3 regions of the Pseudoalteromonas sp. BSi20429 genome follow, and region 1 is predicted to be linked to each of the others. Evidence: predicted binding sites of a transcription regulator. Region 1 holds the regulator's gene; each other region holds the start of a gene.
What was found. The regulator LexA, encoded in region 1, represses DNA repair genes until DNA is damaged. The targets are predictions, from matches to a motif close to TACTGTATNNNNATACAGTA.

Region 1 (8,352 bases):
CACTTTATCACCGCCACGCGCGCATTTAATTACCACAGCTACAAACAACAATTGCGATAAACCAAAGGCAAATCCACCAATACTTATGATTGCGTTAAAGTCGGCAAATTGAAGTGCATAATCGGGAATTCGACGCGGCATACCGGCAAGCCCTACAAAATGCATAGGAAAAAACAGTACGTTCACACTCACCAGCGATAGCCAAAAATGCCATTTAGCTAGCGTGATATTAAACATATTGCCCGTCCACTTGGGCAGCCAGTAATAGGCCCCCGCCATTATCGAAAATACAGCCCCTGTTACTAATACATAATGAAAATGCGCCACTACAAAATAAGTATCGTGGTACTGAAAGTCAGCAGGTGTAATTGCCAGCATCAACCCCGAAAAGCCACCTAAGGTAAACAGCACAATAAACGCAATACTAAAAAGCATTGGCACTTCAAAAGTTATTGAGCCTTTCCACATTGTGGCAACCCAATTAAATACTTTTACTCCTGTAGGTACCGATATAAGCATGGTCGCGTACATAAAAAACAACTCGCCAGCGACCGGCATCCCAGTGGTAAACATATGATGAGCCCATACAATAAAGCTCAATAGTGCTATGGAGGATGTGGCGTATACCATTGAGGCATAGCCAAAAAGTTTTTTACGAGAAAAGGTAGGTACTATTGTAGATATAATGCCAAAGGCAGGAAGAATCATTATGTATACTTCGGGATGGCCAAAAAACCAAAAAATGTGTTGGAACATCACCGGGTCGCCACCGCCTGCGGCATCAAAAAAGCTGGTCGCAAAATACTTATCGGTAAGTACCATAGTGACAGCGCCTGCAAGCACTGGCATTACCGCTATTAATAAAAAGGCAGTAATTAACCACGTCCATACAAATAAGGGCAACTTCATCCATGTCATGCCAGGGGCACGTAAGTTCACTATGGTTACAATCACATTGATTGCGCCCATTATTGAGCTAATCCCCATAATATGTACGGCAAATACAAACAATGCAGTATTATCATTACTGTATGTTGTAGACAGTGGTGCATAAAAAGTCCAACCAAATGCAGGACCCCCACCAGGCATAAATAACGATGCCAATAGGATTAAAAACGCAAACGGTAAAATCCAAAAGCTCCAGTTATTCATTCTTGGCAATGCCATATCTGGCGCGCCAATCATGAGTGGTATCATCCAGTTAGCAAGGCCTGTAAAGGCCGGCATAACCGCACCAAACACCATAATTAAACCATGCACGGTGGTCATTTGATTAAAAAAGTGAGGATCGACCAACTGTAAACCTGGTTGAAATAATTCAGCTCTGATCACCATGGCCATTCCACCACCAATTAAGAACATGGTCAGCGAAAAAATTAAATATAAACTACCTATATCTTTATGATTAGTTGTGTAAAGCCAGCGTTTAAAACCTTTAGCTGGGTGATGAGCATGATGAGCTTCATTGGCGTTAGGTTGTTCTACTATGCTACTCATTAGTTCGCCTCCACTTTGGCATCAAGTGCTGCCTGTATTTGACTCGGTTGAATAACATCACCCGTATCATTACCCCACGCATTACGTTTATAAGTAATAACCGCTGCTAATTGCTTTATAGATAACTGTTTGGCAAATGCTTGCATTGCCGTACCGGGTCGCCCATGGGTAACTACATCAATGTGATCTTTTATATCGCCAAGCACTATCGGGCTGCCTTTAAGTGCAGGAAATACACCCGGTAACCCCATGCCAGTAGGCTGATGACATGCAGCACAATTGGCCATATATACTTGTTCGCCTAAAGTCATTAATTCTTCTTTCGGGAGGGTTTTATCAAGTAATGCGGCATCTGCTAATACTGCTTTTTGTTTAGCTTGCTTTGCATCTGCAAGCCACGTTTTAAAATCAGCCTCAGATTTAGCGACCACCACAACGGGCATAAAGCCATGATCTTTACCACACAACTCAGCACATTGGCCTCGGTAAGTACCTTCTTCGTTTATGTTCGTCCATGTTTCGTTTATAAAGCCGGGATTCGCATCTTTTTTAACTGCAAAATCAGGTACCCACCAAGAGTGAATAACATCGTCAGAAGTCATTAAAAATCGTACTTTTTGATTTATTGGCAGTACGAGAGGTTTATCAACCTCAAGTAAGTAGTTAGGATTTTTATCTGCAAGATTCGCTATTTCATCTTGCGGGGTAGATAAAATAGAGTAGAACTCTACATCTTCACCCATATATTCATAATGCCATTTCCATTGCGAGCCTGTAATTTTAATAGTGAGATCAGCTTTGCTGGCATCTTCCATTGCAATTAGAGTTTTAGTGGCTGGTACTGCCATAGCAATTAAAATAACAAACGGGATTGCAGTCCAAAGTATTTCTACTTTAGTGCTTTCGTGAAATTGGGCAGGTACAGCCCCTTTAGATTTACGGTGATGAATAAGTGCCCAAAACATAATTGCGAACACTATCACCCCAATCACACAACATATTATAAATATGGTCATGTGCAGCTGATATACATTATTGCTTATATCGGTTACGCCTTTGCGCATATTGTATTGGCTGTTAGCCAAAACTGGGTGCGAAAAAACACATAATATAAGCCACAAGGTAGAGGTCAGTTTACCCATGTGACGGCTCCTTTGATGCTATTGCGAATGCAAAGCGAAGAGGCATACGGCTTAAACGCCAATTCGTTATTTTTATTTTTTTAGTCAATCTCATTTAATATTGATTGGTTTTGCTGCGCCAACAACGTGTTTGTGTATATTGTGTGTTCTCAAAACTAAAAAGCTGTGAGTTATTATTAGCTCAGCACATTAATAATTAGCTAAAAAATGAACAACAAGCAAGTTTTAGTATAAAAAACAACCAGGTGATATTGAGTAATTAATAAAAAATCAGTAACCAACTAGGTAACAGGAAGTTCAAAAGATGAGCAAAACAAAGGGGTTTAACGCATTCGGAGGGGGAAAATATAAGTGCAAAAAAGTTTACAGCTTAAATTGTCAGTGAGCTATTTATGCCCTATTTTTAGTGCGAATTTAAAGCAGAAAATGCGTACTAATTAGTACGCATTTATAAAACTGCTTGTTTAAAAGCTATTTTTAAAGTCACATCCAATCAGCGTTTCTTATAACGCCAACGGCTAAGCCTTCAATATTAAAAGACTCATTCTCAAGATCTACTTCAATAGATTCAAAATCGTCGTTTTCAGCATGAAGTAATACTTTACGACCCGCTTTCTCAAGACGTTTTACAGTTACGTCTTCGTCTAGGCGGGCAACAACAACTTGCCCGTTTTCAGCGGTTTGAGTACGATGTACAGCAAGTAAATCACCATCCATAATACCAATATCTTTCATGCTCATACCGTTAACGCGTAGTAAAAAATCTGCAGCCGGTTTAAACATTAATGGATCGATTTTGCAGTGACTTTCAACGTGCTCTTGCGCCAAAATAGGTGAACCAGCAGCAACACGCCCTATAAGCGGTAAACCTAATTGTTCTGGCTCTTCTTCTTCAATTAACTGAATACCACGGCTTGCACCTGGTTTCATTTTAATTGCGCCTTTTTTAGCAAGTGCTTTTAAATGTTCTTCAGCAGCATTGGCACTTTTAAAACCTAATGTTTGCGCTATTTCAGCACGTGTAGGAGGCATACCAGTGTCTTTAATAAAAACTTTAATTAGTTCGAGTATTTGAGCTTGGCGGTTCGTTAATGGTCGCATACAACTGGTTTTCCATACAGTACATTTAACTGTGAGTATATACAGTTAAATAAAAATCGCAAATTTAAATTAAGCCTTAAAATAGCCAAAGTAATTTCACTTGTGTACATTTTAGGGATATAACTAAAGCTAGGTTTATAAATGATTAAAAAAGCAAAGGAGTCATTATGAGTATTTGGTACCAGCCCATCACTTTAGAGCTGTGCAAGCAGTTAGAACAAGGCATTGATGGCCAAGGAACATTAATGAAAACCATGGGAATAGAAGTCACTGAAATTGGTGATGATTACTTAGTAGCCACTATGCCGGCAATTCCTGAGCATCATAACCCAATGGGAATGGTTCACGGCGGTGCTAACGTTGTACTTGCCGAAACAGTTGCCAGCTATGCAGCTAACTTTGTTGTCGATTTTACAAAATTTTACTGCGTGGGGCAGGAAATTAGCGCAAGTCATTTAAAAGCATCTCGCAACGGCACTTTAACAGCAACGGCAAGAGCGTTTCATATTGGCAAACGTAGTTCAGTGTGGGAAATAAAAATTACAAATAGCCGCAATGAGCTGTGCTGCGTATCAAAAATGACCGCAGCAGTCGTAGAGCGAAGGTAGTTACTTTTCGATTGGGTAAATTGTAATTTCCATACCCGCACCAATCGCAGATATACGTAGTAATGTATCTGCATCTAAGGCTTGATTAAAGCACTTAGGGGAAGTGCCTGATTCAAAACCAATATCAAACGTTCTACGTGAACAGCTTAACCATTGCTTTAGCGCGTTACGCGAACACGATTCAATAAGCTCACATATATGGTTTATTGCTTTGTCAGGCGTGTTTACTACACCTGTTGCTTCAATACGCGCTAATTGACGGTATTCGTCTTTGTCATAATGTAAAATCGTCGCGACTTTTTTCAAGTCTGCCACTAGCAAACTAATATCTTGCTTTGATTCAAGCTCAAGATCTACATTTAAAAATTGAATTTCCGACATCGTTTCGTATTTATCCTCTAATAATTTCATTGCAAACTTTAACGCAGTTTTACCGTTATACCAAATCAACTATGCTCTATTAACCACTTTATATAGATATTTCGCAGCTTTTAAGTATTTTTTAGCGTTTAAAGCTAGCTGGATATCAAACACTCAGCTCAATTAAACAAATAAGTCATGTTAGCAATTTAAGTGTAATCTTTTTTATTTTTAAATGATTACAGTAAGCTATAGTTTAAACTGCGACAAAATGTCGCAGTAACTAATCCCATTAATGTAATAAACTAGCCTCTAAAAATAATAAGACTAAAACATGAATAAAAAAATATTTAAGTATGCTCGCAAGTTACATAAATGGCTCGGTTATTTGCTCACATTACAAATTTTAGCTTGGCTATTAGGCGGTTTAGTCATGAGCGCTATTCCTCTTGATAAAGTTCATGGGGAGCATCTTGCAACACGTACTCTTAATAACCCATTTACGCAGGCTGATTATGTTGCCTCCCTTGACGATATTGCATCTCAGGTGGTTAATCCAACACAAATAATTTTTGAGAACTTTTTAACCACACCTATAATTACAGTAATAAATAAAGATGAACAGCAAAGCTTTAACGGTATAACAGGCCGGCCTTTTGAGCCGCCAACTAAAATACAAATTACCGCAAATGCTAAAGCACACTTACTTATTGATGCTCAAGTGACAAGCGCTGTACTGCTAAAGCAAGGTATGCGAGAAGTTGGATATAAAACCAATGTTTGGCAGGTACAATTTGACGACACATTTAACACAACACTGTATTTGTCAGAAAATAACGGCAGAGTTGTCACCGTTCGCAGCACACTATGGCGAATTTTCGACTTTTTTTGGATGTTACATATTATGGATTACGATGAGCGAGAGGATTTTAATAATCCGCTGCTTATTAGTTTTGCAGCAACCAGCGTACTTTTTTGCCTAAGTGGAATATTACTACTTATGCAAAACATACGACTAAAACGATTTATCCGAATTAAAAGTAAGAATAAATCAAAGTAGTCATATTGGTTTTTAAGAACTAGCGCACTTTCACCAAAGAGTAAATAAGCCCTAGGAAGTACCCAAGGGCAGATTTTATTCCAAGTGTTTAAATCGACTCAAATGTCGCTTTAACATTTCGTTTTCGAAAATCAACTCATCACGCTCATCCAGCAATTGTAAAACTAAAGCTATTGCCGACCAATCTAACGAAAAGTCATGTTGAATACGGGCCGCTTTTTTAACTAAGGTCACTGCAGATACCGTAAATTGCCACTGCGTAACATGCTTCCCCTCAATTGGAACCGCAATATTGTGCTCAACTAGCTCATATAAAATTGCTTCGCTAATATCACTACTCAAACATAGCTCTTTGCTAGTAAGTAAATCATCTTTTTGTGTCACGATAATTTGCATTATGGCTTGCTCCAGTTATTACGGGGATCAAAGTGAGCTTTTTCGGCTAATTCTTCCCAAAGTTTTTTACTGGTATCATCAACAGATGTTGGATTAACAATTTTAAGCACAGCAAATAAATCACCTTTGGCTTTTTTACTCATTAATCCCTTACCTTTAATACGCAAGCGTTGACCAGACTGACTATTAGATGGAATAGTTAATTGGATTTTGCCTGCCAACGTAGGTAAATTTATTTTTGTACCAAGAGCCGCTTCCCATGGTGCAAGAGGGACGACTATATTTAGGTTATGACCTTCAACATCAAATAATGGGTGGGGCACTAAACTAATTTGTAAGTACAAGTCGCCATTTTGCCCGTTCGCTGACCCTAATCCGCCTTGCCCTTTTAGTCGAATTCGTTCGCCATTTACTGAGCCTGCGGGAATTTTCACTTTAAGTGATTTTTTAATTTCAGAGACACGACCACTACTATCTCGCTGCGGTAACATAAACTCAACAGGCTTAACGGTATCAACTAAAGTCTCTTCAAGAAAAATCGGGAACTCTATTTCCACATCTTGTCCTTTTTGCGCGCGAGCGGCGTTACTTCTGCTCTGCCCGGAACGATTGAATCCACCGGCGCCGCCAAACATTGAATTAACAAAATCAGAAAACTCTTGATCGGTTTGAGGATCGCTTTGCTGATAATTACTTTGCGATGAGGCATTGTTACCACCATAATTACCTTGCTGTTGACGAGCACGATTTTGTTGATGACGACGTAACTCGTCGTATTTAGTGCGTTCTTCTTTGTTATGAATGACTTCGTAAGCTTCTGCTATTTCTTTAAACTTATCTTCTGCTTGAGGCTCTTTGCTTACATCTGGGTGATATTTTCTGGCTAACTTTTTATAAGCTACTTTAACCGCTTTATCGTCTGCATCAGGCGATATTCCAAGCACTGCATAATAATCAACAAATTTCATTTGCAATCCAAATCCCCATATTGAGTAAGCTTTAAGCATACTCCTTAACGTATAATCTTGTGTGGTTAAAATACGATAAATAGTAAGAAATAAATGAATAGTGAAAATAACTTTGAATAAAAAATTAATCGGACACTTTTTAGTAATATAAGTGCAGGCCTTAAGTTAACTTTATCTTTTATCTTCAAGGCTTTAAACTGCCTGTTCCTGTAGTTCACATTTGTGATGGATATGACTCGATTTATTCTGGCCTTACTGGCTTGTTGTGTGTGCGTTTCGGTATCAGCCGAACAATTTACCCGTTTTTCAACGGCTAAAAGACATTTAATTAAAACCCTCCCTGACAACGCCAAAAGTATTTACTGCGGTTGTGATATTAAAAAAGAAGGCAAAAAACTCATTCCTGATCCTTCTAACTGTGGTTACATTCCTCGAAATACACTTACCCGCTCAGGCAAAGTAAATGTGCGAGCACTACGCATTGAGTGGGAACATATTGTTCCGGCGTGGGAATTTGGTCATCAGCTACAATGTTGGCAAGATGGCGGACGTAAAAACTGCCGTAAAGTAAGTGCTAAATTTAGAAAAATGGAAGCTGATATAAATAACTTAGCGCCAGCTATTGGCGAAATTAATGCCGATCGCTCTAATTATCGTTTTGGTATGCTTAGCGAAAACGCCTCACAGTATGGTCGTTGCGAAGTAAAAGTAAACTTTAAGCAACGTGTAGTTGAACCGCCTGTCTATGCACGTAAACGTATAGCCGACACTTACGCTTACATGCAAAAAACATACGGTTTAAAAATCTCTGATAAACAGCAAAAGTTATTTAATGCGTGGAAAAAGCAAGCATTTGCAGATACAAGTAGTGCGAGCAAGCTCTAAGCTTTAACACTCATTTACATAAATCAAAGTTATAAATGTTGAATAAACGAGCGAGTGTTGTAATATTTTAAACAACTTATTTACAGAAAGTCCTTAACTATGTTTAAAAATAATAAAACCTCGCTTGCCATTTTTGCAGCACTTTCGGGCTTTGCTTTAACGGGTTGTGGCGGCGGAGGCGGTATCGACTCTGCTCCTGTAGTTACAACACCTGTTAGTAGCAGCCCAACATGGACAGCGGCGGTATTTGAGCCCTCTAACGATTTAAAAAACTTTTGCGAAACCCCTCGTACGGGTAACGATCCCTTTAATAACAACAACCCCTACCCAGATCA
Region 2 (8,352 bases), on a different contig from region 1:
AGAACCGTTTTTATTGTATCTATATCGGATGCTAAAAAGTCTATTTTAATAATATCAATAAATGGGTAAAAATGACGCCATACAGGTTGATGAATATAGTCATCAAGAGCAATAGTGTAACCTTTATCTTTTAAATCTTTAACGATAGCTAATAAACGCTTACCAGGCTGGATAGTTTCAAGTATTTCTACAACTATAGTGTCTTTACCTAGTAGTGTAGGGTAACCCTTTGATAGTGTTTCTAGGGTGAAGTTTATATAGGCAGGTTTATTGTCGGTTAAATCTTCTAAACCAAAATTAAACTGGCTACCCTCTATAAGTCGTGTTGTTGCTTCGTCACCATCTATATCGGGAAATACGTTATCAACGCCATCACGAAATAAAAGCTCATAACCGATAAGTTTTTTATCTCTATCTAAAATCGGTTGACGTGCAGCGTAAAAATACATAAACAGTTCCGTAAGAGTGATGTAATTGGGTATTGTATTAATATATGGCAAAAAGATTCAAAATAGCATTACGTATATTTGCATGATTAATAAATTATCATTATAAATTAAGGTGTTTCTTCTATTTAATTTATTATATTTTACCAATTCGCTTTAAAATTATTCAACATGAGTATTTTTGTATCAGCTGGAAGCAACAAGTTGGAGATTTTATTGTTAGGCATGATATAGTCAGCGAGAATGGTTTTTATCCTAATAGTGTCTTTATTATAATATTTTAAGAGTCAATATTCGGATCAAGAGCCTGTTATTAATAATTATGCGGAGGCTAATTTGGAAACAGGAATGATTATTTCATTAGCATTATATTTTGTTGTAATGTTGGGTATCGGACTATATGCATATAAGCAATCTACTGGCGATGTATCAGGTTACATGTTAGGTGGACGAAATCTATCACCAAGTGTTGCTGCACTATCTGCAGGTGCGTCTGACATGAGTGGCTGGATTTTAATGGGCCTACCTGGTGCGATGTTTGTTACTGGTTTTAGTAGTACATGGATAGCAATTGGTTTGGTGATTGGTGCTTGGTTAAATTACCTGTTAGTTGCACCTAGATTACGTGTGTACACTGAAAAAGCAAATGACTCTATAACAATCCCAGATTACTTCTCAAATCGCTTCAATGATAAGTCAAACTTATTACGTGTTGTATCAGCTGTTGTGATTATAGTCTTCTTTACTCTTTACACGTCATCTGGTGTTGTAGCCGGCGGAAAATTGTTTGAAAGCTCATTTGGTCTAAGTTATGAAGTGGGTTTATACATTACAACGGGTGTTGTTGTTTTATACACTTTGTTTGGTGTTTTTTTAGCGGTTAGCTTAACTGATTTCGTGCAAGGTTGTATCATGTTCATCGCGCTGATTCTAGTGCCTACTGTTGCATACTCTTTACTTGAACAACCTCTGGAATCTACTTTACATAGTGTAAATCCAGATATGCTTAACTGGATTGGAGCAGGCTCTGCATTAGGTATTATTTCTGCAATGGCATGGGGTTTAGGTTATTTTGGTCAACCACATATCATCGTTCGTTTTATGTCGGTACGTAGTGTTAAGGATATGCCTAAAGCTCGCCGTATTGGTATGACATGGATGATTGTTGCTGCCCTTGGTGCTGTTGGTACTGGTATATTTGGTGCTGCTTATACTTATGAAAATAATATTGTAGTTGAAGATCCTGAAACGATTTTCCTAATTCTTTCTGAGTTATTGTTCCACCCACTTATTGCTGGCTTTTTACTAGCTGCAATTTTGGCTGCTATAATGAGTACTATCTCATCGCAATTGCTAGTAAGCTCAAGTTCATTGACTGAAGATTTATATAAAACATTTTTACGTAAAGATGCTAGCGACTTTGAATTAGTTACTGTTGGTCGAATTAGCGTTGCATTTGTTGCCCTGTTTGCAATTTATTTAGCGTACGATAGAGATAGCTCTATTTTAGACCTAGTAAGTAATGCATGGGCTGGCTTTGGTGCTGCTTTTGGACCACTTGTATTGTTTAGTCTTTATTGGAAACGTATGAATTTTGCTGGCGCCTTATCTGGTATGTTAGTAGGTGCGTTTACAGTGCTTGTTTGGATTTATGGTCCGTTTACTATTAATGGTGAAAGTTTAAGTAGCTTTATGTATGAAATAGTACCTGGCTTTATTTTAGCGAGTATCGCAATTGTTGTTGTTAGCTTAGTAACAAAAGAGCCAGAGCAAAACATCACTGCTTTATTTGATGAAGTAGAAAAAGGGCTTTAAATAGCAATTACTATTCATTTTAAAATGAGTAGTAAGTAATACCAATCCGCGATAGTACTTAATCATTTTGCGGTGCTAAACGTGTTGCTACCGGCGTTAAAAAATTATCATTTAGAACAACTAAATATCAAATTTTTTGCCTAGCTATCAACACGTTTTTCCATCCTCAAAATAGATCACTGAATTAAGCGAATTGGTATAATAAAAAAGGGAGCAACTAAGTTGCTCCCTTTTTTATTTAGTTTGTCCCGTCCGAGGAGAGGGCAATCTACGAGTTAACTTGCTTTTTTATCGTTGTTATCTTCAATTGATGCAACGTTATCTGACTTTTTACTTTTTGCTGGCGCTTTGGTAACAACTGGATCTTTGCCGCCCTTTAATATGGTCATAAAGTCATCTTTGCTTTTCGCTATTTCTAAAGCAAGTGATTCAATTTGTTGCTCACTGAGCGGTACGTCTACCTTTTCTAGCATTAGCTCAAGTGATTCTGCTATATCGAGCATCTTGTCATAAGCATCAGCTTCTTTTTTGGTAGTAAACGTCATACGCTCGACTCCGTTTCGTTCTACAACATATTTAACAACAACAGCCATGATTTCTCCTGCAAAATTGCTTGGCACCGTGGTTTGTAAAAACCATTAGATTACTGTTTTTATGTACAGTAATGGTTTGGGCGTAAATTTGCAAGCGCGAAGTATTAATTTTTAGGTGTCTTAAATTTGACAAAAAACGGTAACTTTACTTTAGTTAAGCAATCACTTGTTGTACCAGCTGCATTTTCAGGATTTCGGATCATAGTGATAATGCGTTTAGGTACACTTTAAATGATGAGCTTTTCAGTTCCTTACTTTTTGGTTTTCCTGAGCAACATTCAAAATTAAGAAAAGAAGAATAGGGACAAGTTTGATGAAAACGTTAAAAAATTTATTCATAATAAGCTTACTATGCTTACTACCTGCAACTACCGTATATGCACAACTATCGGAAGTAACTAAGCAAATGCCTCAAGTTGAGACAATTAGTATAAATAATGCCGATGCAGAGATGCTTGCTAAGCTACCAGGTATAGGTAAGAAAAAAGCGCAGGCAATTGTGGATTATCGTGAAGGAAACGGCGAATTTAAAAGCGTCAGTGATTTATCGCAAGTTAAAGGAATTGGTAAAAAACTATTAGCCAAATTAGAGGGGAAAATTTCACTTTAATAGCAGTAGATAACAATCAGGGCGCTATGCGCCCTGATTAAATTGTTTTAATGCATCGCTTAAGTGTTTTTTAGCAAAGTTGATTTCAATAGGTGTTGTTAAAAGTGGGTAGCAAAGTCCGCCGAGTATCAAAAACGGGATTAATATCCAACCTTTAAATACCGTGAATATTAAAAATAGTGGACTTAGTAATATTAATTTAATAATACGTAGTAACACTTTATCAGTTGGCGATAACATACTTAAAGAAAGTGCTATTACGTCCTGACGCTTGCGTACCTTTAGGTGCTTAAGCTCATCCAATTGGCTTGAAAAAAATGTAAACATATCAAATCGACTTTTTAATTAATAAACGGCCAATAACTATAATAAATAGTGTTAGTGAGAAAATCCCAAATATAATTTCCATCCAAGCAGGCATGCTCAAACCAACAAATTGCCAATCTATATTTCCACAATCCCCGGTCGCCTGAAAAAAGCTAGGTATCCATTCATGTAACGGCATAAACGATGGGAAGTTTGGTTCAAACTCACAGCTAAATGCAAAAGGGTCCGTGGTGGTTTGCATATCAATATGCTCGCGAGCAATTAAATATCCCCAAACACTCGATACACCCCAAATTACATACGCTAATATACGAACTGCTTTGCTCTGTGGTTTAGTCGAACCTACGATTCCTGCGCCTAATAGACCCAGTACGGCTGTACGTTGATATATGCACATTATGCAAGGCGCCAATCCCATTTGGTATTGAAAGAAAAGGGCGGTCACTTCAAGTAAAAAAACGATAGCTGTAAATAAAAGCCACGGGGTACGTTGGGTGGGTAATTGGGCAAGCCAGTTCATAAAAATTCCGCGTTTAAATAAGACGTTAGATTATGACCTAGGATAATGTATGCGGCAACAAAAAGGAAAAAAAAGCTACCGAAGTCGCTTTTTATAAGATGAAATTATTGACCACTCAATGCAGCCTCAGCAGAGGCTACATGACGCTCTACTTAGTTCCCATTGATACATAAGCTTAGTTATATCGCTTACTTATACTACATGGTACATTGTCTAATCAATTCTTTAAAGTTGCGGTTAGAACGCTCTGTTGCATAGGTGTTCCTTTTTAATGTACTTATGTGTTTTAAGTTGATTAAGCTAGGTATGGTGTAAATAAAAAATACCAATAATTACAATGTACCTACAATGAATATTGCTCTGTATATTTATACATTGTAGCTATATTAGAAAAACCTAAATTTTATTATTTATTATTTATTATTTATTAATCTTTAATTTCTACTCATTTGCTTTATTAATATATATTACTTTACTTGTTAGTTATGCTTCGTCTGGTACAATCAGTCAGTTATTCGTGTAAAACGATGAGTGTTGATTAATTCGAGTGGGAACTGGATGAGAATTTTTAAAGCGAAAAGCCCAGCAGGATTTGCTGAAGAATATATAGTTGAATCTATTTGGAACGGCGATTTCCCTCCAGGTTCAATTCTACCTGCCGAGCGAGAACTTTCAGAGTTAATTGGTGTAACAAGAACGACCTTGAGAGAAGTATTACAGCGTTTAGCACGTGATGGTTGGTTAACAATTCAGCATGGTAAACCAACAAAAGTAAATAACTTTTGGGAAACGTCTGGCTTAAATATTCTTGAAACACTAGCGCGCTTAGATGAAGACAAGATGCCTGAGCTGACAGATCAGCTTTTATCTGCACGTACTAATATTAGTGCTATTTATACACGTGCTGCAATTAAGTTAAATCCTGAACGTGTAATTGAAATTTTATCACAAAGTCATGAGCTAGAAGATACTGCGCAGGCATTTGCTGACTACGATTACAAAGTTCATCATGAATTAGCCGTTGCGGGTAATAACCGTATTTATGTATTAATACTCAACGGTTTTAGAGGCTTTTATTCAAAGATTGGTTGTCATTACTTCTCTGATGCTGGAACTCGTGAACTTGCTCGTCAGTTTTATAAAGATTTAACAATCTTGGCAGAAAATAAAGAGCACGATGGTGCTATTTCGATGATGCGTAAATACGGTCATCAAACAGGTGAGATTTGGCAAAAAATCCGAGGCGATATGCCCTCAGATATAATGGATTAAATCTAAACGAGAAGCCTGCATTTGCAGGTTTTTTTGTACCTGTAAAATTAATACCACATATATGAATTTTTAAATAATTTAATGTATTAACCCTTCTTCAGTAACGTCAAAATCTCTACCTAATTACAGCGTGATTTACACTTCAAAATAGACCTATTATTCAAGCAGATTAGTGCAAGTTGCAAGTGTTCGTTATTTTCGATTGCTCACATCGTTAAATGCGATTGTTCTTTTGTAGTGAATAACTTTAGAATGCCAACTAATTATATGTGTTCGCTATTGGTTTTTAATTTTTAGCGCCCATATAAGTACCAGCATTGCGAAAGCAATTGAAAACAAACTCAAAATATTTGGAGAATAAAATGGGTGTATTAGTAGGCCGCCAGGCACCAGACTTTACCGCTGCAGCTGTTCTTGGTAACGGTGAAATTGTAGATAGCTATAACCTTCATGAAACAATTAAAGGTAAAAAAGCAGTTATCTTCTTTTACCCACTAGATTTCACGTTTGTATGTCCTTCTGAACTTATTGCATTTGATAAGCGTTTTGAAGAGTTTCAAAAGCGTGGCGTAGAAGTAATTGGTGTTTCTATCGATTCACAATTCTCACATAACGCATGGCGTAACACTGCTGTTGCAGACGGCGGTATTGGTAAAGTTCAATACGCACTAGTTGCAGATGTTAAACACGAAATTTGTAAAGCGTATGACGTTGAGCATCCAGAAGCAGGTGTTGCATTTCGTGGTTCATTCTTAATCGACGAAGAAGGCAATGTACGTCACCAAGTAGTGAACGATTTACCACTAGGTCGTAACATCGACGAAATGCTTCGCATGGTTGACGCGCTAGCGTTCCACACTGAACACGGTGAAGTATGTCCTGCTGGTTGGACTGAAGGTAAAAAAGGTATGGACGCAAGCCCTGAAGGCGTTGCTAAGTTCTTATCTGAAAACGAAGGCGAGCTATAATTTAGCCCTTAGTTTTAAATAAAAAAACCGCCAATTGGCGGTTTTTTTGTGTCTTTTATTTAGAAAGAAAAGCTTACTTTAGTGTACAAGTAGCGGCCACGAGGATTATGCACAGCTGATGCATAACCGTATAAATCGCCATCGCCATCACCAATTGCAAATGGTGGCTCTTCATCAAATAAGTTATTAACACCTAAAGATATTTTAGCTGATTCAGTAATACGGTACGACGTTTGTAAATCAACAAGCGTTTGCGAGTCAATCATACGTGAAGTATTGCTATCAAAGTCTAAATTGCCATCAAAGTCGATATCAGGCGTATCTTCAAATTCGCCTACATAACTGATATTTACATTGGTGTTAAACTCACCAATTTCCCAGTTGGTTGAGAAAATAAAGCGATGCTCTGGGTAGCCATATTCACCCGTGTAATCACGACCATCTTTTTCAAACTTATCTTGATATGCCCACTCTAAATTAAATTTAAGTAAACCTAAGTCATCAAGAGAGTGGTTATAGTTTGCTGAAACATCAACACCAGACACTTCTTGCGATGATAAATTTTTAAATGTGCTGTGTATTTTTTGTATTGTGCCTAAGCTTGCTCCGCCTGTAGGAGCTAAACGAACACATACGGTACTATTTTGGTTACCACATTCTGCAGCATAAATAGGACCAAATTCTTCTTCATCGATTTTATTATCTTGAGTAATGCTCCATACATCAACACTTAAACCAAACTCAGCTGTTGGTGCCCAGATAACGCCCACGTTCCATGATTCTGACTCTTCTGCTTGTAAATCAGGGTTACCAGAGAACTCAATGTTGTAATCAAGTGCTTGGCAATCTAATCCTGTTTGTTCACAGCGCTGTGTATCAACAAAAAATTGGCTTTTTTGTGATGGACCTAAGCCTATTTGCGCTAACGAAGGCGCTCTAAAGCCTTGCGCCCAAGAACCACGAACCGTTACTTCATCAGTCGGTGCCCAGCGCAGAGCTATTTTTGGATTTGTTGTTGTACCAAAGTCGCTATAATCATCGTAACGACCGGCTAATTGTAGTTCGAGGTTTTCAGCAAGTGGGATTGAGAACTCAACATATGCAGCGTATTGTTCACGATCAGCAGAAGCTGATACTGATTCAGTACCAAATATTAAGCCACGTTGAAATTGATCATCAGGGATATCATTTACATCTTCTTCACGGTACTCAATACCGGCGGCCATCATTACAGCTTCGCCACCAAAACTAAACGCTTCACCTGTAATGTTAGCGTCAAAAGAGGTCATATGAGACTCACCGCGACGCACTAAGCTAGTTGTGATTCTGTCAATTACAGCTGGGTCGTTATATGTGCCACCGAATGGATTATAGTTACCGGCATCAATTTCTTGTTGTAAGAAATCGGTGCGTACCCAGCCTTGTGTACGATCGCCTGTTTGTAATGATTTGCTGCGACCTTTTTGTACCGCTGTCTCCCAGCTCCAATCGTTTATTTCGCCTTTTAACCCTGCAACAAAGCGTAAGGTGTCTGACTCAATGTCCCATTGGCGAGCGCCTGCATCTACTGTACGGTAACGACCAATTTGAATGTCTTCACCAAATGGATTGTTTGGGTGATTAGCGGGTACCGTAAGGCCTGCATCTTCATCAAGTGGTGTTGGTGCACCTGCAGCGACAGAGCTGTTATGCTGAACAGCCATTTCTAAAAAGCCAGTAATGCCGTTATCAAAGCGGTATTCAAATTGTGAAATAGCGCCTACACGCTCAGATGCTGGGGCAACATATCCATATGGGCCGT
Region 3 (8,352 bases), on a different contig from region 1:
CTTAACAACACGTGGGTGATGACGCTCAACTGCATACGATGCACGAGCAACAGTGCTTAGCATTGGGTAGTTTTTATCAATAGCTGCAATATCATCAATTACGTCAACCGCAATGTTTGAGCCTTTAAATAAATCAACGCAGTAATCAGCAAAACGTGGTGGAGCCATACGCTCAGGTTCGGTGCCACATAAGTCACGCGCGGCATATTGGCCCGCAGCAATTGCATTAACAGCTTTAATTGTTTGCTCGCTTGCGCCAACTAAACCAATTTGAGTAATAGGTTCAATACTTTCACCGTGATATTCACGCGCTTCTAATGGCTGCCATAAGGCTTGGCAAGCGCCTAAATAAGCAACTTCTAAAGCATGCTGATAACGGCTATCGCCATTTAAATTTGGTAAAAATAATGCAGGGTTAACACTACCCGACGCTTTTGCTTCGTTAATTGCTAATTTAGCAGCATCAAAATAACGGCGTACATCGTCGTAATCTCTGTTTAACGGACCCGTTGGCGCAAGTACAACGCGTTTGTTTTCAATCACTAATAAAGTAACTTGTTTACCAATACGAGAATCAACTTTTGCTTGGTCTAAAATAGCATCACGTAATGAGTTATTTGGTAATAGAGAAAAGTCATCACTAATAATAATAAGCGCATCATGAGATGTGCATTCAAGGCTTGCACTAACCGCTTGAGGGTATGCCATAAATAAAGTCCTGTTAGAAAACATAAGCCCCTATTATCGTCGATTTAAATATTGAAGACCAGCAAGGTGCGATGGGCTAATTATACAACTTGCCAATAAATGGCAACTTGGGGTTACAGGCTTTACAGCTTAATCGAGAATACTCAGTTGGAAGTTTTGTTCTGGCTCGCTTTTAATGCCAACGCCTATGCCAAGTAATCTTACAGGTTGTTGTAGCCCTCGTTGATAGGCCTTAATAAGAAGTTGAATAAATATTTCTGTGTTTAGCTCGTGGTATGCCTGATCGGCTGAGGTCACTACAAAATTTGCAAACTTCACTTTAACACTCAGCTTATTAATACGGTTTTGTAATTGCTGTTTATTAAGCCTTAAAACTAATTCGTCTAACAATTTTGGCAGCTCATCTAAGCACTCTTGCAAACTTGTTTTGTTGTATTCGTAGGTATGCTCAACACTCAGCGACTTTCTGATGCGATCTGTTGACACTTTACCAACATATTCACCTGCACATTTTTGATAAAGCGACACACCAAAATTACCCACATGTTGCTGCATCCAGTTAACGCCTTTTTCACGTACATCCTTACCGGTATATAAGCCTTTTAAATTTAGCTTTTCGAGCGTTACTTTACCCACCCCCGGAATTTTCCCCAGCGGTAATTGCGCTAAAAAATCATCGACCTCATGAGGCAAAACGACAAATTGACCATTCGGTTTTTTTTCGTCGCTGGCTATTTTGGCAATAAATTTAATCGGTGCAATGCCTGCTGATGCAGTGAGCCCGGTGGCATTGTAAATATCGGCTCTTATTTGCTGTGCAATAAGTGTGGCACTGCCTTTACAAGCGGTGCTGTCTGTTACATCTAGGTAGGCTTCGTCTAAAGAAAGAGGTTCAACTAAATCTGTGTAGCGGCTAAATACTTCACGTATTTGATTTGAAGCTTCTTTGTATACAGCCATGCGCCCTGGGACAATAACTAAATCGGGGCATAATTGTTTAGCATGATAGTTCGACATAGCCGATCGCACGCCATATTCTCTAGCTATATAGTTAGCGGTTGAGAGCACGCCTCGTCGGCTATTGCCTCCAATAGCAAGCGGTACACATGCAAGTTTTGGATTATCTCGCATTTCTACTGCTGCATAAAAGCAATCCATGTCTATGTGAATAAACTTCTTCATCACCACAACAAAAACTGGTTATTTATACAGTCATTATTATAGAATCAAATGTGATAAGCAAGCCTAGGGCCTGTTTATCTTTCGAGGTTAAATTTGCAGCAGTATGTTTGGTATTTAGGCAAGGCAGAGCCTATGTAGTGTGGTTATTCCCCATAAATAGGCGATAACGTAGCACAAATGCCAAACATACGCTGCCCGAAGGGTTCTGCCTAGGGGCAATTTACTCTTTGTTGCCTACATGGATGTAGGTAAGGGGCGTGAGCAGGACGCGGAAGCTTTGCTCGGTTTTTACTTAGCCCACTAGGTCACAAGCCTCGCGCCGCGATTAAATAGCACCTAGATTGAACAAATTTTAATCCTGAAAGGTCAACAGGCCCTAGTTAGCGATTAAAAAAATCGCTTATTATCTTTTGATTCTTTATAACCACGTAGCCAATACATAACCTCAAATAAAAATCCTGCCAACATTAAAATGATAGCGCCAGATTCATTCCCCATCGCGTAACAGGTAAAAGAGGCTATAAAAACCAAACAAGCTAAGGACCAATTAATTATATTCTGCATATTATTACCTTTGTGTGTGTTTTTGTGTGTCTGTGTAATTTAACTGTAGACCTAAAATTAAACAGGTACAATCATCTTATAAAAAAACATGCCATTAATTACCTTGAGCTCGTAACACCATGTTGATAATCTAAGTACTTTGAAAATCAAGGGCCAATAAATAATGCAAACGTTTAAAGATCAGCACCCTATTCATACCGATATCACCGTAGCATGGGCTGATATGGATGCCCTACAACACGTAAATAATGTAGTGTATTTACGTTACTTTGAAATAGCCCGAATCGACTTTTTAAATAAAATAAATCTGTTCGACACAATAAGCCCAAACGGTGTGGGCCCAGTAATAAGCGAAAATAACGTTCGCTATAAACGCCCAGTAACTTTTCCCGACACACTCACTGTAGGCGTTACAATTACAGATCTTAAAACAGATCGCTTTACCATGAACTACACCGTTTACAGCCATGCACAAAAAGCAATAACGACTACGGGTGCATCTAAAGTTGTAATGTTTGATTTTACTACAGGGCAAAAAGCCCCAATCTCCGAGCCTCTTTTATCGGCTTTAATCAGCCATGCTCAAAACTAATTTAGTTAAGGAATTTTTATGCAATACAACCCACTAGGTAGCAGTGGCGTAAACGTATCTCGAGTGTGCCTAGGGAGTATGACTTGGGGTAAACAAAATACTCAAAGCGACGCTGATGAACAAATAGCCTACGCGCTAGAGCAAGGCGTAAACTTTATTGATACAGCCGAAATGTATGCTGTACCTCCTTCGCCAGAGACCTATGGTAAAACCGAGGAGATTATTGGCGATTGGCTATCGCGTAATCAGCAAAAGCGCAGCGATGTGGTACTTGCTACAAAAATTGCAGGCAATGGATTATCGTGGGTACGTGATGGTGGCAATATTACGCGCCAAACGGTAATAGAAGCCGTAGACGATTCACTTAAGCGCCTTAAAACCGACTATATTGATTTATATCAGCTGCATTGGCCAAACCGCTCTACCCCGCACTTTGGCAGACAGTGGCCCGGCACTCTTAAATTTACCGACGTAAATACACAAGAGCAACAAGCTAGTATGCTTGATATTCTAGAAGGCCTTAATGAATGTGTTAAAGCAGGTAAAATTAAGCACTGCGGTTTATCTGACGATACGCCATGGGGTATAAGCCAGTTTTTAAGTTTGGCCAAAGAGCATAACTTACCGCGTATGGTATCTATTCAAAATGAGTTTAGCTTAGCGCACGCTAAAGACTGGCCGTATTTAATAGAACAATGTGTACACGAAGATATTGCCTACTTACCGTGGTCGCCTTTAGCAGCCGGTTTATTAACGGGTAAATACCTAAACGGTGCTCGCCCAGAAGGATCTCGTTGGACCTTCATGCAGCGTAACGGTATTTTTAGAAATACACCCAATGCAGAGCAAGCAACTAAGCAATATGTTGAGCTGGCTCATGCAAACAATATTACTCCAGCACAACTAGCCTTAGCATGGTGTAACCAAGTAGATGGCGTAACTTCTTCAATTATTGGAGCAACATCTATAGCTCAATTAAAGGAAGATATAGACGCATTTAGCATAACGCTAAACGACGAAATTCTTAGTGAGATTAACACTATATTTAGAAACCACCCGATGCCTTATTAAGCATGTATGAGTTAAAAGCAGCCTTGAATGAGGTTGCTTTTGACTAAAATATTTGACCCTACTACAACCAACACTATACTTTTATTAGGTTTTCTTAATTCAACGAACACTTATCAATGCTGAAAAACGGATACTATGCATTTTGCTTATTAATTGTATTTAACGCGTACGCTGTTGAGCAAAAAGTACAGCCTCTAGAAGAAATTATTTGGCTGCAAAGTTACACGCCCCCTTTTCATATAGCTAAAAGCGAAAGTGCACCACAAGGTGGAATTTGCGACAACCTAACCGAGCAACTCATCAGAACCATAACTGATGTAAAACATACCCGCTTAATTGTTCCTCAGCAGCGTATAAATAAATATTTAAATGAAGGAAAAAACGTATGCTTCCCGTGTGTTATTTATAAAAAAAATAATAACCAACAGCTTAACTACTCAAATCCAACAACGGTATATCCCCCATTTTCAATTATCACGACTAAAGAGCTAAAGCCGCAATTAGAAGAAAAGCACGGCTCGCCTATTCACCTTATTAATTTATTAACCGACCCGCAATATGTATACGGGCAAGCGGCTGCTCGTAAATTTACAACTAAAATTAATACAATTATTGAAAATACAAAACGAGATAAAGAGTCTTCGTTAAGTTGGAGTAGCGAAAATGAAAGTCAGGCTGTTATAGCACGCTTGAGTCACGGCTTTTTAGACTACTCAATTGATTACCCGTTTATGGCTGATTACTTTAATAAACAAGGGGAGTATACGAATATAGAAAGTGTGCCAATTGCAGAAAATGACATTCAATTTATAAGAGGAGCAATAGGCTGTGCGGCTAAAGCACCTAATAATTTTGCAGAGCAAGCCCTTAAAAAAATTAACCGCGCATTAAAAAATAATGTACTTCAATCGCCTGAGTATCAACAAAGTCAGCATAATTGGCTTAAAACCACCTTTACTGACTTTGATAAACACTACCAACAGCAAGTCATTAATTTTTACTTACTTGCCACTGATGCTCAAGCAAACACTGATCATTAGCATAAAGCGCCACTGCAAAAATACTTTTAGCTGTTACCTCACCTACGCCCGACGGTGTACCTGTCATTATTACATCACCGTCTTCTAAGCTCATAAATTCACTAATTTCTTGTAAAATTGAGTCAGGGTTGTGCAGCATAAAATGAGTATCACCTCGCTGAATCACTTCATTATTAATTTTAAGTTCAAAGGTAAAGTGCTTCATTGCATCAGTTAGCGCTACAAAATCAGTTAAAATTACAGAGCCGTCGAACGCTTTAGCGCGCTCCCATGGAAGCCCTTTATTTTTTAATTTACTTTGCACAGTACGCTTAGTTAAATCAAGGCCGAGTCCAACACCTACAAATTTTTTATTTTTAACTACAAAACACAACTCGGTTTCATAATGCAGCGTATCGCCGTTGTGAGCTGCAAATAACGTATTAGTAATTGCGCTATTTGGCTTATTAAATAAGACCATTTGATCTGGCGTTTCGTTATTTAGCTCTGCAATGTGTGCGGTATAATTACGCCCAACACACACTACTTTTGATGGTGTTAATTCTTCAGATACTAACTTTATTGAATGCATATAAATAATGTCTCAGTTATTGGACCTGTTGACCTTTCAGGATTAAAATTTGTTCAATCTAGGGGCTATTTAATCGCGGCGCGAGATTTGTAACCTAGTGGGCTAAGTAAAAACCGAGCAAAGCTTCCGCGTCCTGCTCACGCCCCTTACCTACATCCATGTAGGCAACAAAGAGTAAATAGCCCCTGGACAGAACCCTTCGGGCAGCGCATATTTGGCATTTGTGCTACGTTATCGCCTATTTATGGGGAATAACCACACTACATAGACTCTGCCTTGCCTAAATACCAAACAAACTGCTGTAAATTTAACCTCGAAAGATAAACAGGCCCTAGCTAATAAGCGTTTCAAGTAAGCTCAAATTAATAGGTTTAAGTAAAACTCGGTCAATATTTAAATCTTTTATTTCTCTAGGGTCTGGCTCTGCACCACTTACAATTACCAAGCGTAGCTCTGGATATCGCTCATTAATTTGCTGGCCTAAATCAATGCCACGCCCATCGGGTAAATGCATGTCTAACAATACCTTATTAAATTGCTGGTCGTGATTAAGTATTTGCAAACATTGTGCGCAGCTAGACGCAATGACGGTTTCAACGCCTAGACTTTCTAAAAGTAGCTGCGTAATTTGCGCTGCATCGTGATCGTCTTCTACAAGTAAAAAGCGCTGCTTTTTCTCGGTTAAGCCATTGCTACAATTTATATCTTTAGCTTGCGGTGCATGCTCTGGCGCTACCAAATAATCTTGCAAACTTTGATATAAAGCCGCGCTATCAACAGGCTTTGGTATTACATCGTTAAAGCCAAGTGCAGCAAGCTCCTCATGTATGCCTTTCATAGTAGCTGCAGTGAGCGCGATTATTGGGCCTTTGTAACCCATTTTTCTAAGCTCTATGGTAGCTTCCTTGCCGCCCATTACAGGCATATGAATATCAATAAAAATAATATCGTAAGGCGCTTTATACGCATCTGCAATACGTACTTTTTCAAGCGCTTGCTGGCCATGTTCGGCATAATCGACGCGCGCACCACAGGTACTGATCATATGACCAACTAGCATGCGTAAATCACGTAAATCATCAACCACTAATACTCGCCCATGCACTTTGCATGGAGCCGATTTACTCTGTAGTTGCGGCGCACTGCTAAAATTAAGTACCTGTCGTTCTACTTCGCTAATATCACCTGGGTAAATCGAAATAGTAAACGTAGAGCCTTTGCCAATCTCAGAGTGCAAACTAATATCACCATGCATACGCGCTAACAGTTCAGCACATATTGCCAAACCTAAGCCAGCACCACCTACAGAGCGTGATTCTACATCAGCTATTTGTTCAAATGGCTTGAATATTAGTTCTTGTTTTTCAGGGGCAATGCCCATGCCTGAGTCTTTAATGCTAAAAAATAGCATTTCGCGATCATCAACCCACTGCGTCCATGCATTAACAACAATTTCGCCTTTATCGGTAAATTTAACCGCATTGTTTATTAGATTTATTAAAATTTGGCGAACTCTTGTTGCATCAAGTCGTGCAACCAAAGGTAATGGCTGATGAGATTCAAATCGCAGCGTAAGGCCCTTATCAAGCACCGATACGCGCATTAGCGTGTATACATCGGCAAGCATGCTATCAAGGTTAACTTCGCTCAAGGTAAGCTCTAGTTTATCGGCTGCTATTTTAGATAAATCGAGCACATCGTTTAACAGGCTCAATAAATGTTTACCGTTTCGATAAATAACACCTAATTCATTTTCTGCTTGCTGACTAAAGTCGCTCTGCATTAATAGTTCGGTGTAACCTAAAATAGACGATAGAGGAGTACGTAATTCGTGGCTTAAATGAGCTAAAAAGCGGTCTTTTGAGCGATTTTCAGCTTCGGCTTTTAAACGCTCTACTCGCTCACCTTCAACATCTTTACGAGCAAGTGCATAGCGAATAGCGCGTGCAAAGCGGCTCGAACTCATTTCTGTTTTTATTAAATAATCAACTGCACCGGCATCAAGCGCCGCCGAGTCTAACTCGTCGTTTGACTGCCCGGTAAGCATAATTATGGGGCCGCTAAAGCCATTGGCAATTGCTTCTTTTAATACATCTAAACCATTAGATGCACCCAAGCGGTAATCAAGCAGGCAAATGTCATGCTCATTTTTGCTAAGCGTCGCAATTGCCTGCTCTGGGGAACTTATCCATTGAATGTTAAACGTGTGTGAATCCAATTGGTCCAGATAGTCGCAGGTGAGTATGTAATCATCTTCATCATCTTCTACAAGCAGCAACTGAGTCACTTTATCTAACATACAATCTCCATTAATCGTTAAATGTTGTCGGTAGCTCTACAAACTCTACCCAGTATTTTCCTAGCGTTTTCATCAAATCAACTAAACCATCAAACGTCACTGGCTTAGTAATATAAGATGCGGCACCTAAGTTATACCCTTTAACCATGTCTTCTTCTTGCTTAGACGTAGTTAAAATAACAACCGGAATTCCCTTTAAATTAGGGTTTGCTTTTATAGCTTCAAGTGCTTCACGACCATCCATTCTTGGCATGTTTAAATCAAGTAATATCAATCCTGGTCGTGGCGACACTGTTTTGTCTTCAAACTTACCTTTACGTTCTAA

Region 2: a site for LexA is predicted at 2,906-2,925, ahead of P20429_RS07945 (YebG family protein). Genes of this name have one in related genera too.
Region 3: a site for LexA is predicted at 1,903-1,922, ahead of dinB (DNA polymerase IV). Genes of this name have one in related genera too.

What each region holds. Positions count from the first base shown of each region.
Region 1 covers NZ_BADV01000071.1:10,190-18,541, reverse strand. The annotation lists gene ctaD (cytochrome c oxidase subunit I) at 1-1,497, opposite strand, end outside; gene coxB (cytochrome c oxidase subunit II) at 1,497-2,639, opposite strand; gene lexA (transcriptional repressor LexA) at 3,123-3,740, opposite strand; gene P20429_RS06035 (PaaI family thioesterase) at 3,908-4,348, shown strand; gene P20429_RS06040 (hypothetical protein) at 4,349-4,729, opposite strand; gene P20429_RS06045 (membrane protein) at 5,043-5,768, shown strand; gene P20429_RS06050 (chaperone modulator CbpM) at 5,844-6,164, opposite strand; gene P20429_RS06055 (DnaJ C-terminal domain-containing protein) at 6,164-7,132, opposite strand; gene P20429_RS06060 (endonuclease) at 7,364-8,017, shown strand; gene P20429_RS20895 (hypothetical protein) at 8,117-8,352, shown strand, end outside.
Region 2 covers NZ_BADV01000060.1:987-9,338, forward strand. The annotation lists gene P20429_RS07955 (EAL and HDOD domain-containing protein) at 1-449, opposite strand, end outside; gene putP (sodium/proline symporter PutP) at 783-2,261, shown strand; gene P20429_RS07945 (YebG family protein) at 2,537-2,854, opposite strand; gene P20429_RS07940 (ComEA family DNA-binding protein) at 3,168-3,464, shown strand; gene P20429_RS19650 (DUF6170 family protein) at 3,489-3,791, opposite strand; gene dsbB (disulfide bond formation protein DsbB) at 3,793-4,311, opposite strand; gene fadR (fatty acid metabolism transcriptional regulator FadR) at 4,870-5,583, shown strand; gene P20429_RS07925 (peroxiredoxin) at 5,946-6,551, shown strand; gene P20429_RS07920 (TonB-dependent receptor) at 6,611-8,352, opposite strand, start outside.
Region 3 covers NZ_BADV01000023.1:55,394-63,745, reverse strand. The annotation lists gene P20429_RS14550 (leucyl aminopeptidase family protein) at 1-708, opposite strand, end outside; gene dinB (DNA polymerase IV) at 838-1,890, opposite strand; gene P20429_RS14560 (thioesterase family protein) at 2,618-3,046, shown strand; gene P20429_RS14565 (aldo/keto reductase) at 3,065-4,117, shown strand; gene P20429_RS14570 (hypothetical protein) at 4,234-5,157, shown strand; gene P20429_RS14575 (fumarylacetoacetate hydrolase family protein) at 5,108-5,728, opposite strand; gene P20429_RS14580 (hybrid sensor histidine kinase/response regulator) at 6,060-8,027, opposite strand; gene P20429_RS14585 (response regulator) at 8,038-8,352, opposite strand, start outside.